Regions from separate parts of the Lutispora sp. QWL-02 genome, predicted to be linked through region 2. Evidence: a T-box and tRNA genes for the amino acid it is inferred to sense, from the RefSeq annotation. Region 2 holds a T-box; the other holds one or more tRNA genes.

Region 1 (6,545 bases), 970 kb from region 2:
GCCCATCATGGTGATGTGGAAACAAATACTGTGGAAGCAGTGCTGGTTCAGGCCGCAGATGCGATTTCTGCAGCAAGGCCCGGTGCCAGGAGAGAGACATTAGAGTCCTATATAAAGAGACTTGAAAAACTCGAGGAAATAGCAAATTCCTTTGATGGAGTAGAAAAATCTTTTGCAATTCAAGCCGGTAGAGAAATAAGAATTATGGTAAAACCTGAGGATATAAGTGATTCTGAGATAGTTTATATCGCCAGGGACATAGTTAAAAGGATAGAGGATGAACTTGAATATCCCGGTCAAATAAAAATAAATGTGATCAGAGAAACAAGGGCAATTGAATATGCAAAATGAAAAAAGAACGGTCTTAACCGTTCTTTTTAAAATATGCCTTATATATAATTATTACATAATGGTATAATACTTATTACATAAGCAGCGACAATATTCTTGAGGAGGACAGTAAAATGGTCGTATTATTTATTGGCGACATATTCGGAAGAACAGGAAGAAATTTAATAAAAGAGAATCTGTCAAGAATTAAAGAGGAGAATTCCGTTGATTTGATCATTGCCAATGGAGAAAACAGCGCCGGCGGCGTAGGCATAACAAAGGAAATATATGAAGATTTGCTCAGCTATGGAATAGATGTTATCACTTTAGGAAATCATGCATGGGCACAAAAAAAGATTTTTGACTTTATTGATGATGCAGACCGGCTGGTAAGGCCTGCAAATTATCCGCTGGGAACCCCCGGCAAGCCTTATGTAATTGTAGAAGTAAATGGCCGCAAAGCAGCAATCATCAATATGTGCGGAAGGGTATTTATGGATTGCATTGAATGCCCATTCAAAACGATTGACAGTCTCCTCTCTGAGATAGGAGATAATGTGGAAATAAAAATACTGGATTTTCATGCAGAAGCCACTTCAGAAAAAATTGCCATGGGCTGGTTTCTTGATGGCCGTATTACAGCTGTATTAGGCACTCACACTCATGTGCAAACCGCTGATGAACGCATACTGCCAAAAGGCACAGGCTACATAACTGATGTAGGGATGACAGGGCCTTTGAATTCTGTGCTCGGGGTAAAAAAGGATATAATAATTAAAAAATTTATATCAAGTCTTCCGGGAAGATTTGAAGCTGAGGAAGATTCGGGACAAATAAATGCAGTTTTGCTAAGAATTGATGAAAATAATCATGTAAGCCACATAAAACGACTAAATTTAGTATAAATAGCTATTAAAAAAAGGATTTTCACATTATATGTAGAATATTTTGGATGTATTACTAAATATATGTGGTTTTAAGGGGGCATTATAAATGGAAGTATTAAAAGTATCTTCAAAATCTAATCCCAATTCAGTTGCCGGAGCTCTTGCTGGGGTATTAAGGGAAAATGGCGGAGCAGAAATTCAGGCTATTGGTGCCGGGGCTCTTAATCAAGCAATAAAGGCAGTAGCGATAGCAAGAGGCTTTGTAGCACCAAGCGGCATGGATTTGGTATGTGTGCCTGCATTTACTGATATAGACATTGAAGGAGAAGAAAGAACAGCTATAAAGCTGATAATAAACTCCAGATAAACAAAAATATACTTGAAATAGCAAGAGCACTTTTAAGGTGCTTTTGTTTTTGAATCAAATTATTTTATATTAATTCTTTCATAATTAGGGTATAATGCTGTAATAGAGGTGTCTTATATGGAATATGCTGATTTACACATACATACTGATGCATCGGATGGACTTTTGAGCCCTTCAGAAGTAGTTGATTGGGCCTTTAAAAAAAGGTTGCGTGCGATAGGCATAACTGATCATGATACGGTATCGGGCATAGATAATGCAATTAAAAGCAATAGTGCGCCTGATAAATTAGAAATTGTTCCGGGGATTGAGCTCAATACCGAATTAGATGGAAAAGAAATTCATATGCTTGGTTATTACATAGATTACAATAATCCTTGGTTTTTAGAAAATCTGAAAAGAATGCAGAAAGCAAGGTATAATCGGGCGGTTACAATGATTGAAAAATTAAATCATTTAGGGATCAATATAAATCTAAAGCAGGTAGAGGAAATATCAAAGGGCAGCAGTATAGGACGCCCTCATATAGCTCGGGCTATGGTGGAGAAAGAGTATGTAAACAGTATGGCAGGTGCCTTTGAAAGATATATCGGAATAGGCGGCCCTGCCTATGTTGAAAGATTCAGACTCACAACGGAAGATGGAATAAATATGATTAAAGAAGTCGGCGGAATTCCAGTTTTAGCTCACCCGGGCCTTATTGCAGACAGAAAAGCCATAGTAAAAGTTTTGAATTTAGGTGTAAAAGGCATTGAGGTATATCATCCAAAGCATGATCCGGATATTGTAAAATACTTATTTTATATGGCCAAGGAAAGAAAGCTGCTGATGACCGGGGGAACAGACTGCCATGGAATAAAACAAAACGGGCAGCCCATTATGGGAAGCATAACAATTGATTATACTAAAGTTCTGGATCTAAAAAGAGCTGCAGATCTGGCAAAAAAGTAAAAATTTATTCACAGCTGGAGGTTTTAAAATGCAATTAAAAATTTCTGATAAAGCAGATAAGATTAATCCATCGTTAACATTAGCCATTGATTCGAAGCTGAAACAGATGATTTCTGAAGGTATAAAGGTTTATGGCTTCGGTGCCGGAGAACCCGATTTTGATACTCCCGAATACATCAGAAAGTCTGCAATAGAAGCAATTAACACTGGTTTTACCAGATACACTGCTGCTCAGGGAACTTTAGATTTAAGAAAAGCCATATGTGCTAAATTGGAAAGAGAAAACAGGATAAAGTATAACCCCAATGAAATAGTGGTATCCAGCGGTGCCAAGCATTCTCTGTCAAATGCATTTGCGGCAATCTTAAACCCGGGAGATGAAGTAGTCGTTCCTGTCCCTTATTGGGTCAGCTATACTGAGATCATCAAGCTGAACGGCGGTATCCCTGTTCTGGTTAATACAAGGGCGGAAAACGGCTTTAAAATGACAAAGGAAGAATTGGAAGGCGCCATAACGGGTAAAACAAAAGCTGTGCTGTTAAACACCCCGAATAACCCTACAGGCTCAGTGTATGGAAGAGAAGAGCTTCGGTCCCTGGCAGAGGCCGCCCTAAAGAATAATATATACATAGTATCTGATGAAATCTATGAAAGATTGACCTATGACAATACAGAACATATCAGCATTGCTTCTTTTTCTGAGGATATAAGAAACATAACGATACTCATCAATGGCATGTCAAAGGCTTATGCGATGACAGGGTGGAGATTGGGATATGCAGCATCAAACGAAAGAGTAATTAAGGCTATGTCCAGCATCCAGAGCCATGCTGTGTCACATCCCTGCTCGATTACTCAATATGCTTCAACAGCAGCATTAAATGGTCCTCAAGACGAGGTCAAAGCTATGGCATTGGAATTTGAGAAGAGAAGAGATTATATGTATCAAAAAATTAATTCTATCAGGTATTTGAACTGTCAAAAACCTCAAGGAGCATTTTATGTTTATGTAAACATATCTGAACTTATGAATAGAGAATTATCTGGGGTAAAAATCCATTCTTCAATAGATTTAGCATGGGTGCTGTTAGAGAAGGCCAATGTTGCTGTAATTCCCGGAGCTGCTTTTGGTACTGACAGTTACATCAGGTTATCTTATGCCACTTCAATGGATACTATTGTAAAGGGCTTGGATACTTTAGAGAATTTTTTAAATGATAATCTAATATAAAAAAGAGAGGCAAAGAGTAGGAAAATTTTTGAGCGAAATAAAAAAAGGCTCCGTACTAACTTAGTACTGCCTTTATTTAATAAAATATTTCTGTTTGGTTTTTGTAAGGCTTTTGATTTGTAAAATGGCAGGGGCAGCAGGACTTGAACCCGCAACCAACGGTTTTGGAGACCGCTACTCTACCAATTGAGCTATACCCCTAAAGACAATATCAATTATATAAAAAAAGTGAGAGTATGTCAATAGCTGTACGCAAGAAGATTCAATATAGTTATGATTGTTAGCCAAGTCTGGTGATAAAGGGCAATCAAAGATATTTGACCTATTTAAATGGATTTTAAGGGGCTTTTATTTGCATGGTAATATATTTGCTCTATGATAACGGAATTTGTCATTAAAATGGAAATTTGGGCCTGTAGCAATAAAACGCCCCAAAATATGCTTGAGAATAGCTTAGAGAAAATTATACAAGATATTTTTATATTTTTAAATCAGCTAAGGAAATTTTTATTTTTCTGTGGATTATAAGAAAGCATTATAAGAAATTCAATGGTTTATAAAAAATTATGATAGAACAAGAAAATATGCAGGAAAACCCTCTCTTTTCGTCGAATATCTAATTGCGCTAAATATACATTTCGCGCAATTAGATAAAAAGAGAGGTAGAAATATGAGTGATCTTCCTATTTTAGCCAAAGATTTTTTAGAATACATGGAAACCATTCGAGGTAAGTCCAAAAAAACTATTCAAGGCTATTCTTATGACCTTACACTGTTTTTTAAATACATGAAGATAAAAAGGAATATCGTTACCGGTGATATGGATTTTGAAGAGATAGTCATAAATGATATCGATAGCTATTTCATGAGAACTATTGGATTAAGCGATCTGTATTCTTTTATATCCTATGCTGCCAATGAAAGAAATAATTTAAATTATGCCAGGGCCAGAAAAGTAGCATGCCTCCGTTCCTTCTTTAAATTTCTGCACACAAAGGCCAAGATTATTGATGATAATCCGGCTTTAGAGCTTGAGCCTCCAAAGATAAACAGCCGGCAGCCTGTGTACTTGTCTTTAGAGGAAAGCAAGGTTCTGTTAAAAGCCGTAGAAGGGCCATATAAAGAAAGAGATTATGCTATTTTAATGCTGTTTCTAAATTGTGGTCTAAGATTGTCGGAACTTGTAGGTATTGACTTGGATAAAATCAGCGGTGATACGCTGAGAGTTATCGGCAAAGGCAATAAGGAACGTACAGTTTATTTAAATGATGCATGCATAAAGGCTCTGGAAGCTTATATGAAGATTAGAATTGCTGAAGAAGTGAAGGAAAAAGATAAAAAAGCTCTTTTTATCAGCAGGCTTAAATCAAGAATCAGCCCAAGGACCATCCAGGAAATTGTTAAGAAATATATAAAAAATGCAGGACTTGACGATAATAAGTATTCTCCCCATAAGCTCAGACATACCGCTGCCACTCTTATGTACAAATACGGAAATGTAGATATTAGAGCATTGCAGCAAATACTTGGTCATGAGAGTGTAGCTACCACCCAGATTTATACTCATATCGATGACGACAGGTTAAGGCAGGCAGCCAGGTCTAATCCTTTGTCTAAGGAACAGCAGGAAACCGAATGATTTACATAATATATATTATGTAAATCATTCGGCTCATTTAGTCATTTTTTATTGATATCTACACTGTAAGGCTCATTATATTTCCATTGATTTTCTAAATCTTCCGGCTGGTATTCTTCAGCCTCTTTCCAGTCTTCTTCCATTATTATGTCATCTATATCAATTCCGGTATAATCTGCATCATCTTCTATGCATTTGCAGCAATTATCACATATTTTATTTTTATCCAGATCACAGATATTGCATTCTCCGCATTCTATGCAATATCTATCATAAAGCACACATTCTTTATTGAAGGCAGCCAATAGTAAACGCTCCTTTATTAAAATATTATATGAATTAATATATCATAAAGCATTTGAATAGTAAACCACTCTACTGCCATTAAAATACTATTTATTGTATATCGGCATATATATAAGCTGGCCAGGTTTTATATTTATTGATTGCAGGTTGTTATATTCTATCACTTCATCTATGTATTCTCTTATATCCATTCTATTGCTGACATATTTTTTAGACAATGACCATAATGTATCGCCGCTGCTTACGTAGACAGCATCTGTTTTTACTTCGGATGCTCTCCCGGCATCTACTTTAAAGGAATAAAAAACTATAAACGCAAGCACCAATATAGTTGTTAAAAATAAGTAAAATCTTTTTTTGCTAACTATTCTATACTTTTTGTGTTTCAAGCTTTCCATGACTGATTCCTCCTCCAAAAGAACATATGTTCTATTTATATAATAATCGAACATATGTACGATGTCAATATATTTACGAACATTTGTTTGATTTTTATATTATATTTTGTTATAATCAGAATATAAATTACATAATTATTTTAAAGGTTGTGAATATCTATGAATATAGATGATCTTAGCAGCAAACAAATTGAAGTTTTAGATTTTATAAAAAAAGAACTGGCCTCTAAGGGTTATCCTCCCTCTGTAAGGGAAATATGCGAGGCTGTAAATTTGAAATCTACCTCAACTGTTCATGGTCATTTAGAAAGACTCGAAAAAAAGGGGTTCATCAGGCGTGATGCAACCAAGCCAAGAGCTATAGAAGTATTGGATTCAAACAGCTTTATGTTCCCTCGGAAGGAAATGGTTGAATTGCCTATAGTGGGTAAAGTCA
Region 2 (6,545 bases):
ACTTTAAGGAGGCAAACATAATGTCAAAAAGAATTTATATATTTGACACTACTTTGAGAGATGGAGAGCAAACTCCCGGGGTAAGCTTGAATATACAGGAGAAGCTGGAAATTGCAAGACAGTTGGAAAGGCTGGGAGTGGATTGTATAGAGGCTGGATTCCCAATAGCCAGCAATGGAGATTTTGAAGCTGTAAAAGCTATAGCTCAAAGCATACGCAGACCTGTTATTACGGCTCTGGCCAGGGCATCAAAGAAAGATATGGATAGAGCATGGGAAGCAATCAAATTTGCAGAAAAGCCAAGAATACACACATTTTTGGCCACTTCTGATATTCATATGGAATTTAAATTGAAAATGGCTCCCCGGGAGGTCAAGAAAAGAGCCATTGAGGCAGTAGCCTATGCGAAATCTTTGAGTCCCAATGTGGAGGTTGAGTTTTCGCCTGAAGATGGAACCAGGACAAGGCCGGAATTTTTATATGAGGTTTTGGAAGGAGTAATAGCTGCAGGCGCGGATGTGGTAAATATACCTGATACAGTTGGCTACTCAACTCCCGGTGAGTATGGAGCCTTTATCGCAGGTATAAAAAGAAATATTCCCAATATTGATAAGGCAGTTATAAGCCTTCACTGTCATAACGACCTGGGCCTTGCTGTTGCAAACTCTCTGGCAGGCATTGAAAATGGTGCACTTCAGATCGAATGTGCTATAAATGGCCTTGGAGAAAGAGCAGGAAATGCATCCTTGGAGGAGATTGTCATGGCATTGAAGACAAGAAAAAACTATTATGATTTTGAAACGAACATCATCACCGAGCAGATAGCCCGAACAAGCGGCCTTGTGAGCAGGACTACAGGTATCCATATTCAGCCTAATAAGGCTATAGTAGGTGCTAATGCCTTTGCTCATGAATCAGGAATACATCAGCATGGAGTCCTAAACAACAGATTGACCTATGAAATAATGACGCCTGAGTCAGTGGGACTCAAGAAAAATCTTATGGTGCTGGGCAAGCACTCAGGAAGACATGCCTTTGAGGAGAGGTTGAATGAGCTTGGATACAGCGATTTATCCCAAGAAGAAATAAATAAAGCCTTTGTTAAATTTAAAGATCTTGCAGACAAGAAAAAAACCGTATCCGACGGAGATATTGAAGCCATTATCACGGAGGACATCCATCAAATACCTGAAGCCTACAGCCTGGAATATATGCATATATCCTGCGGCAACAAGGTGGTCAGTACAGCGACGGTAAGGGTTAAAAAGCCCGACGATAATGTTGCGGAAGAAGCTGCATGCGGAACAGGGCCGGTTGATGCTGTATTTAGAGCGATAGAAAAGGCGGCAGATATAGATGTGAATCTTAGGGATTACTTTCTGAAAGCAATAGGAAGCGGCGAAGATGCTCTGGGAGAAGTAACGGTAAAGATAGAAAAGGGCAGCAAGATTTATGTCGGCAACGGTATAAGCACTGACATAATAGAGTCAAGTGCAAAAGCTTTCATCAACGCAATAAATAAGATGAGCTATGATAGCTGCTGTTTTGCCGTTGACAAAATTTCGTAATAGTCATATAATATATAAAAATAATATTAAAATCCGTTGAAGGGAAGCAAGTAAGCTTGAAAACAGGTTCAAAGAGAGCTGCCGATGGTGGGAGTGCAGCAATTATGCTTGAGCTGAATGGGTCCTTGAGGATTTTGGTGAAATCAAAGTAGCCAATAACGTGAGCTTCCCGTTAAAGAAGCAGGATATGAAGTATCTGTTATGAGGAGAGGCTTTAAGCTTCTTGGATTAGGTGGCACCGCGCATTATACGCCCTATAGGTTTTCTATAGGGTTTTTAATTTTTTTGAGCACAATAATTATGGAGGTGTAAAAAATGGATGGGAATAAGAAGGTTATATTCAGCGGGATTCAGCCTTCCGGTGATTTGACCATAGGTAACTATTTGGGGGCTTTAAAGAATTGGGCGGCCCTGCAGGATCAATATGATTCATACTATTGTGTCGTTGATTTGCACGCTCTGACCGTAAGGCAGGACCCGGCAGAATTGAGAGCCAGGACTTTAAAAAACATTGCGATATACGTGGCTTCAGGTCTCGATCCCAAGAAGAATACATTGTTTATCCAATCCCATGTGCCTGCGCATAGCGAGGCCTCATGGCTGTTGAGCTGCTTCTGCTATATGGGGGAGCTGAGCAGGATGACCCAATTTAAGGATAAGTCTCAGAAAGTCGGTGAAAGCGTCAGCTCGGCGTTATTCACCTATCCTGTGCTGATGGCGGCGGATATACTCTTATATAATACTGATTTGGTGCCGGTAGGCAGCGACCAGAAGCAGCATATTGAATTGGCAAGAGATCTGGCTATCAGATTTAATAATTTGTATAGCCCTACCTTTACAATACCGGAGCCATATATTGGGGATACAGGCGCCAGAATAATGGATCTTCAGGAGCCGGATAAAAAGATGTCCAAATCCGCCGATAACCCCAATGCCTATGTACTTATAATGGACCCGCCGGATGTCATCAGAAGGAAAATAAGCAGGGCAGTCACAGATGATTTGGGTGTGGTTAAATATAACGAATCTCAGCCGGGTATATCAAACCTTATCAGTATTTTAAGTACTATTGCAGGCAAGAAGCCTGAAGATATCGAGAAAGAGTATGACGGCATAGGATACGCCAAATTTAAATCCGATGTGGCGGAGGCACTGGTAGAAGAGCTTCAGCCCCTTCAAAACACAGTAAAGCAGCTTTTGGATGATAAGCCATATATGGAGAGCATTTATAAAAGCGGAGCAGAAAAAGCAAGCTACGTTGCAAATAAGACCTTGAGAAAGATGCAAAAAAAGCTTGGGCTGATACCCAGATAAGCTTTGTATGAAAAAATGTTTGACTTGAGGGCTTGTCATATAATATAATGACATCGTCATAAGTATTCTAAAGGAGTTTGTTTTATGATAGAGGTTGTTCTTAACTAAGCAATTTAATAAGGGACGAAGAGTAGCATTTCACCTACACAAATAGGTGGTTTTCTTGTTGCCTTCGGATACTATTAGTTAAGAACATCGGCTTCAGTAAAAAATTAAGTATAGTGCATGAATTTCTGCCGTGCTCTTATTGCACGGCATTTTAATATTCAAATTTTATTGGTTTTGCAGATTCACCGATTCGGGGAAGCATTTGCATTAATCAGATAGATCTATACGGAGCTGCAGGTAAACAGATGTTTGCTTGCAGTTTTTTTGATTTGGAAGCGGTAGGCGCAGTGTCCGGAGAGCAAAATATTTAGAAATAGAAGAAAGATGGAGGAATAAAAATTGAAAGAGACTGCGATAAAACTGCTGGAATATGACAAGATTAAAGAAAAACTGGCTGAATATGCTGTTTCAGATCAGGCAAAAGGGGTCATAAAAGAATTAAAGCCGTCAACAGATATAAATATAATAGAAGGATGGCTACATGAAACAACAGAGGGCTGCATGATCATGGACAGATGCTCCAGTGTGCCTTTATACAGCTTGACAGGCATTGATAAGGTGGTAAGCAAGCTTGGCAAAGGCGGGATACTATATCCTGAGGAGCTGTCGGCTATATTGGAGCTGCTGGAGAGCGTCAGGCGCATCAGAAAGTTTATGATCCCAATGCAGGATATAGCTCCAGGCGTGTCATCCTATGCCCTTTCTATGCATGAGCTCAAAGATTTGGCTGAAGAGATCTCAAATTCCATTGAATATGATATGGTAAGCGACAAGGCAAGTCCCGAGCTGAACAAGATAAGAAAGAAGATAGCTATTACTGACGATCGGATCAGGCAAAAGCTGAACAGCCTGCTAAATTCGTCAGCATATGCCGCCTATATACAGGAAGCCTTTGTGAGCATGAGAAATGGAAGATATGTGATACCTGTGAAGAAGGAATACCGCAAGAATATAGAAGGAAGCGTGCTGGACACTTCCGCCAGCGGCTCTACTTTGTTTATTGAGCCGGCCTCAGTAAAAAAGCTCCATGAGGAATTGAACATGCTAAAGCTGGAGGAAGAAAACGAAGTTTATAAAATATTATCTTTTTTAACCGGCATAGTTGAATCCTATAAGCGTGAATTGTCTATAAATATAGAGGCTATGATACATTATGACTTTGTATTTGCAAAGGCTAAGTTCAGTAAATCCCTGGATTGCAGAGAGGTCAAGCTCAATACCAAAAATCATATCAGCATTCATAGCGGAAGGCATCCGCTGATAGGCAAGGATGCTGTGCCCATTGATTTCCTTATAGGTGATGATTACAGAGCTTTGGTGATCACAGGGCCGAATACCGGAGGCAAAACAGTAGCCCTAAAGACCGTCGGGTTGATGACCATGATGGTGCAGTCCGGCTTGCATGTATCCGTTGGAAGCGGAAGCGAGTTCGCTGTGTTTGAGGATATACTGGTGGATATCGGAGATGGCCAGAGCATAGAGCAGTCCTTGAGCACATTCTCATCACATATAAAAAATATTTCCGCTATCTTGGAATGTGCCGACTCCGGAGCTCTGGTAATAATTGATGAGCTGGGCTCTGGGACAGATCCCAGCGAAGGTGTGGGCTTGGCTGCTGCAATACTTGAAGAGATATATGACATAGGAGCAACGATAATTGCAACTACACATTATAGTGAAATAAAGTCCTTTGCTGCAGCAAAGGATGGCTTTGAGAATGGCTGCATGGAATTTGACATAGAAACCTTAAGCCCCATGTACAAATTGAATATCGGCAAAGCGGGAGAAAGCAATGCTCTGCTGATAGCTTTACGGCTCGGGATAAGCAGAAATATCGTTGAAAGGGCTCATGAAATAACATATAAGGAGAAAAAGGATTACAGCAATATTTATAAAGAGCCGGATGCGAAGAACGCCAATGCTAAAAGCTTTATAAAGCCACGCATTCAGCAGGCTGCAAAATGCACTGAATCGATCTGCGGCAAAAAAGAAGATCAGGAACAAAAAGCAAAGAAGACTTTCCAAATAGGTGATTGTGTCTATATCAGCAGCATGGGCAGGACCGGGATAGTTTGCGAATCCGAAAACAGCAAAGGCGAACTGGGTGTAATGGTCATGAAAAAGAAGCTGAAAGTCAATAAAAAGCGTCTTTCGCTCTATATTCAAGGAGATGAGCTGTACCCCAAAGATTACGACTTCGATATAGTATTTGAAACTAAGGAGAACAGGAAGAAGAGGCATATTTTAAGCAGAAAGCATGTTGAAGGCCTTGAAATAACAGTTCCGAATAAAGAATAATAAAGCCTTCAATGTCAAACCTATGGAATATTTATGTCCATGTGTGAGAAGTTGACTTTATTAGCTATTATTTTTACTATATTTCTCTTTGTTTATATAATATAATGATTTCGAAATTACATTATGTAAACTAAAAATCGGGAGGAGAAATATGATAAATAATCAAAAAGGGAAGAAACTATTAAGTGTATTCCTTTCTGTTGTGCTAGCATTATCAAGCTTTGGCATCGTTTTTGCAGAATCCTCTGAGATCAGAGGACACTGGGCTGAAAAGCAGCTTGGCGATTGGATCGACAGAGGTTTGATGACGGGATATTTGGATGGCTCATACAAGCCCAATAACAATATCACAAGATCTGAGTTTGTTGCTTTGGTCAACAGAATATATCAGTTTGATGAAAAAACTGAGCCGGGTTTCACCGATGTTTCTGCCGAAGCAAACCAATGGGTCTATGATGAAGTTTCCAAAGCAAAGAAAGCAGGCTACATCAATGGCTTTATAGACGGAAGCTTTAAGCCTAATGACAGCATCACAAGACAAGAAGTGGCGGCTATAATTTCCAGGATCGAGAAGCTCGAACCAAATCCGGATTCTGAAATTTTGAAAAACTATGTTGATGCAAATGATATACCGGAATGGAGCAAAGCTGATATAGGTGCTGTTGTAGTCAAAGGATATATGAGAGGCACACCGGAAAATCAATTTAAGGCTTTAGCCCAGATAGCAAGAGCGGAAGTTGTAACAGCATTGGATAGAGTAGCTACAAAGGATCTCACTGCAGCAGATGCAAAACCATTGTTTGATGCGATTAGAAAACAGCAGGAAATCAAGACCATGGAAAGCAAGGGGAGCTTGTACCTTGCCCTGAAGGCTGACGGTCTTTCAGAAGAGGAACAGGCAGTATTTGATGAAATAGCTGATGTTGTGAACAGCACAAAAATAGATGCTGCTTCCAAAGCCGTTATGAATGATGACGGTACAAAAGTGACAGCGGAGACAAGCCTTTCTGCTAAAGCAAAAGGTTTCGATGTAAATACTACAATATGGGTGGACATGGATATGTCCGGCCACACACAGAAGCTTACAGAAGTGGTCAAGGTCCCTGAAATACTTGCCGGTTTTATGCCTGAAGAGCTCCAGGGAAAAGAATATCTTGTAATAGATGATCAAGGGGCAAATCAGTCAAATGCGGGCAATCCGAAGGAGCTCATGGAGGCAAGCAAAAAACTTCAGGACAGCATGATGAAGATAATAGA

Evidence for each region. A T-box is a leader RNA that pairs with one kind of tRNA and senses whether it is charged. The one in region 2 lies ahead of trpS (tryptophan--tRNA ligase), so its partner is inferred to be a tRNA-Trp.
Region 1: it has a tRNA-Trp gene. The T-box ahead of trpS (tryptophan--tRNA ligase) is inferred to sense a tRNA for this amino acid. The anticodon was not compared.

What each region holds. Positions count from the first base shown of each region.
Region 1 is NZ_CM177762.1:2,747,668-2,754,212, reverse strand. It holds gene rny (ribonuclease Y) at 1-351, shown strand, start outside; gene AC4HCY_RS12950 (TIGR00282 family metallophosphoesterase) at 465-1,235, shown strand; gene AC4HCY_RS12945 (stage V sporulation protein S) at 1,324-1,584, shown strand; gene AC4HCY_RS12940 (PHP domain-containing protein) at 1,702-2,535, shown strand; gene AC4HCY_RS12935 (pyridoxal phosphate-dependent aminotransferase) at 2,564-3,766, shown strand; tRNA gene AC4HCY_RS12930 (tRNA-Trp) at 3,892-3,967, opposite strand; gene AC4HCY_RS12925 (tyrosine recombinase XerC) at 4,437-5,405, shown strand; gene AC4HCY_RS12920 (hypothetical protein) at 5,447-5,710, opposite strand; gene yneA (cell division suppressor protein YneA) at 5,798-6,109, opposite strand; gene lexA (transcriptional repressor LexA) at 6,269-6,545, shown strand, end outside.
Region 2 is NZ_CM177762.1:3,717,339-3,723,883, reverse strand. It holds gene AC4HCY_RS17735 (2-isopropylmalate synthase) at 21-1,568, shown strand; T-box leader at 1,596-1,828, shown strand; gene trpS (tryptophan--tRNA ligase) at 1,884-2,882, shown strand; gene AC4HCY_RS17725 (endonuclease MutS2) at 3,330-5,288, shown strand; gene AC4HCY_RS17720 (S-layer homology domain-containing protein) at 5,440-6,545, shown strand, end outside.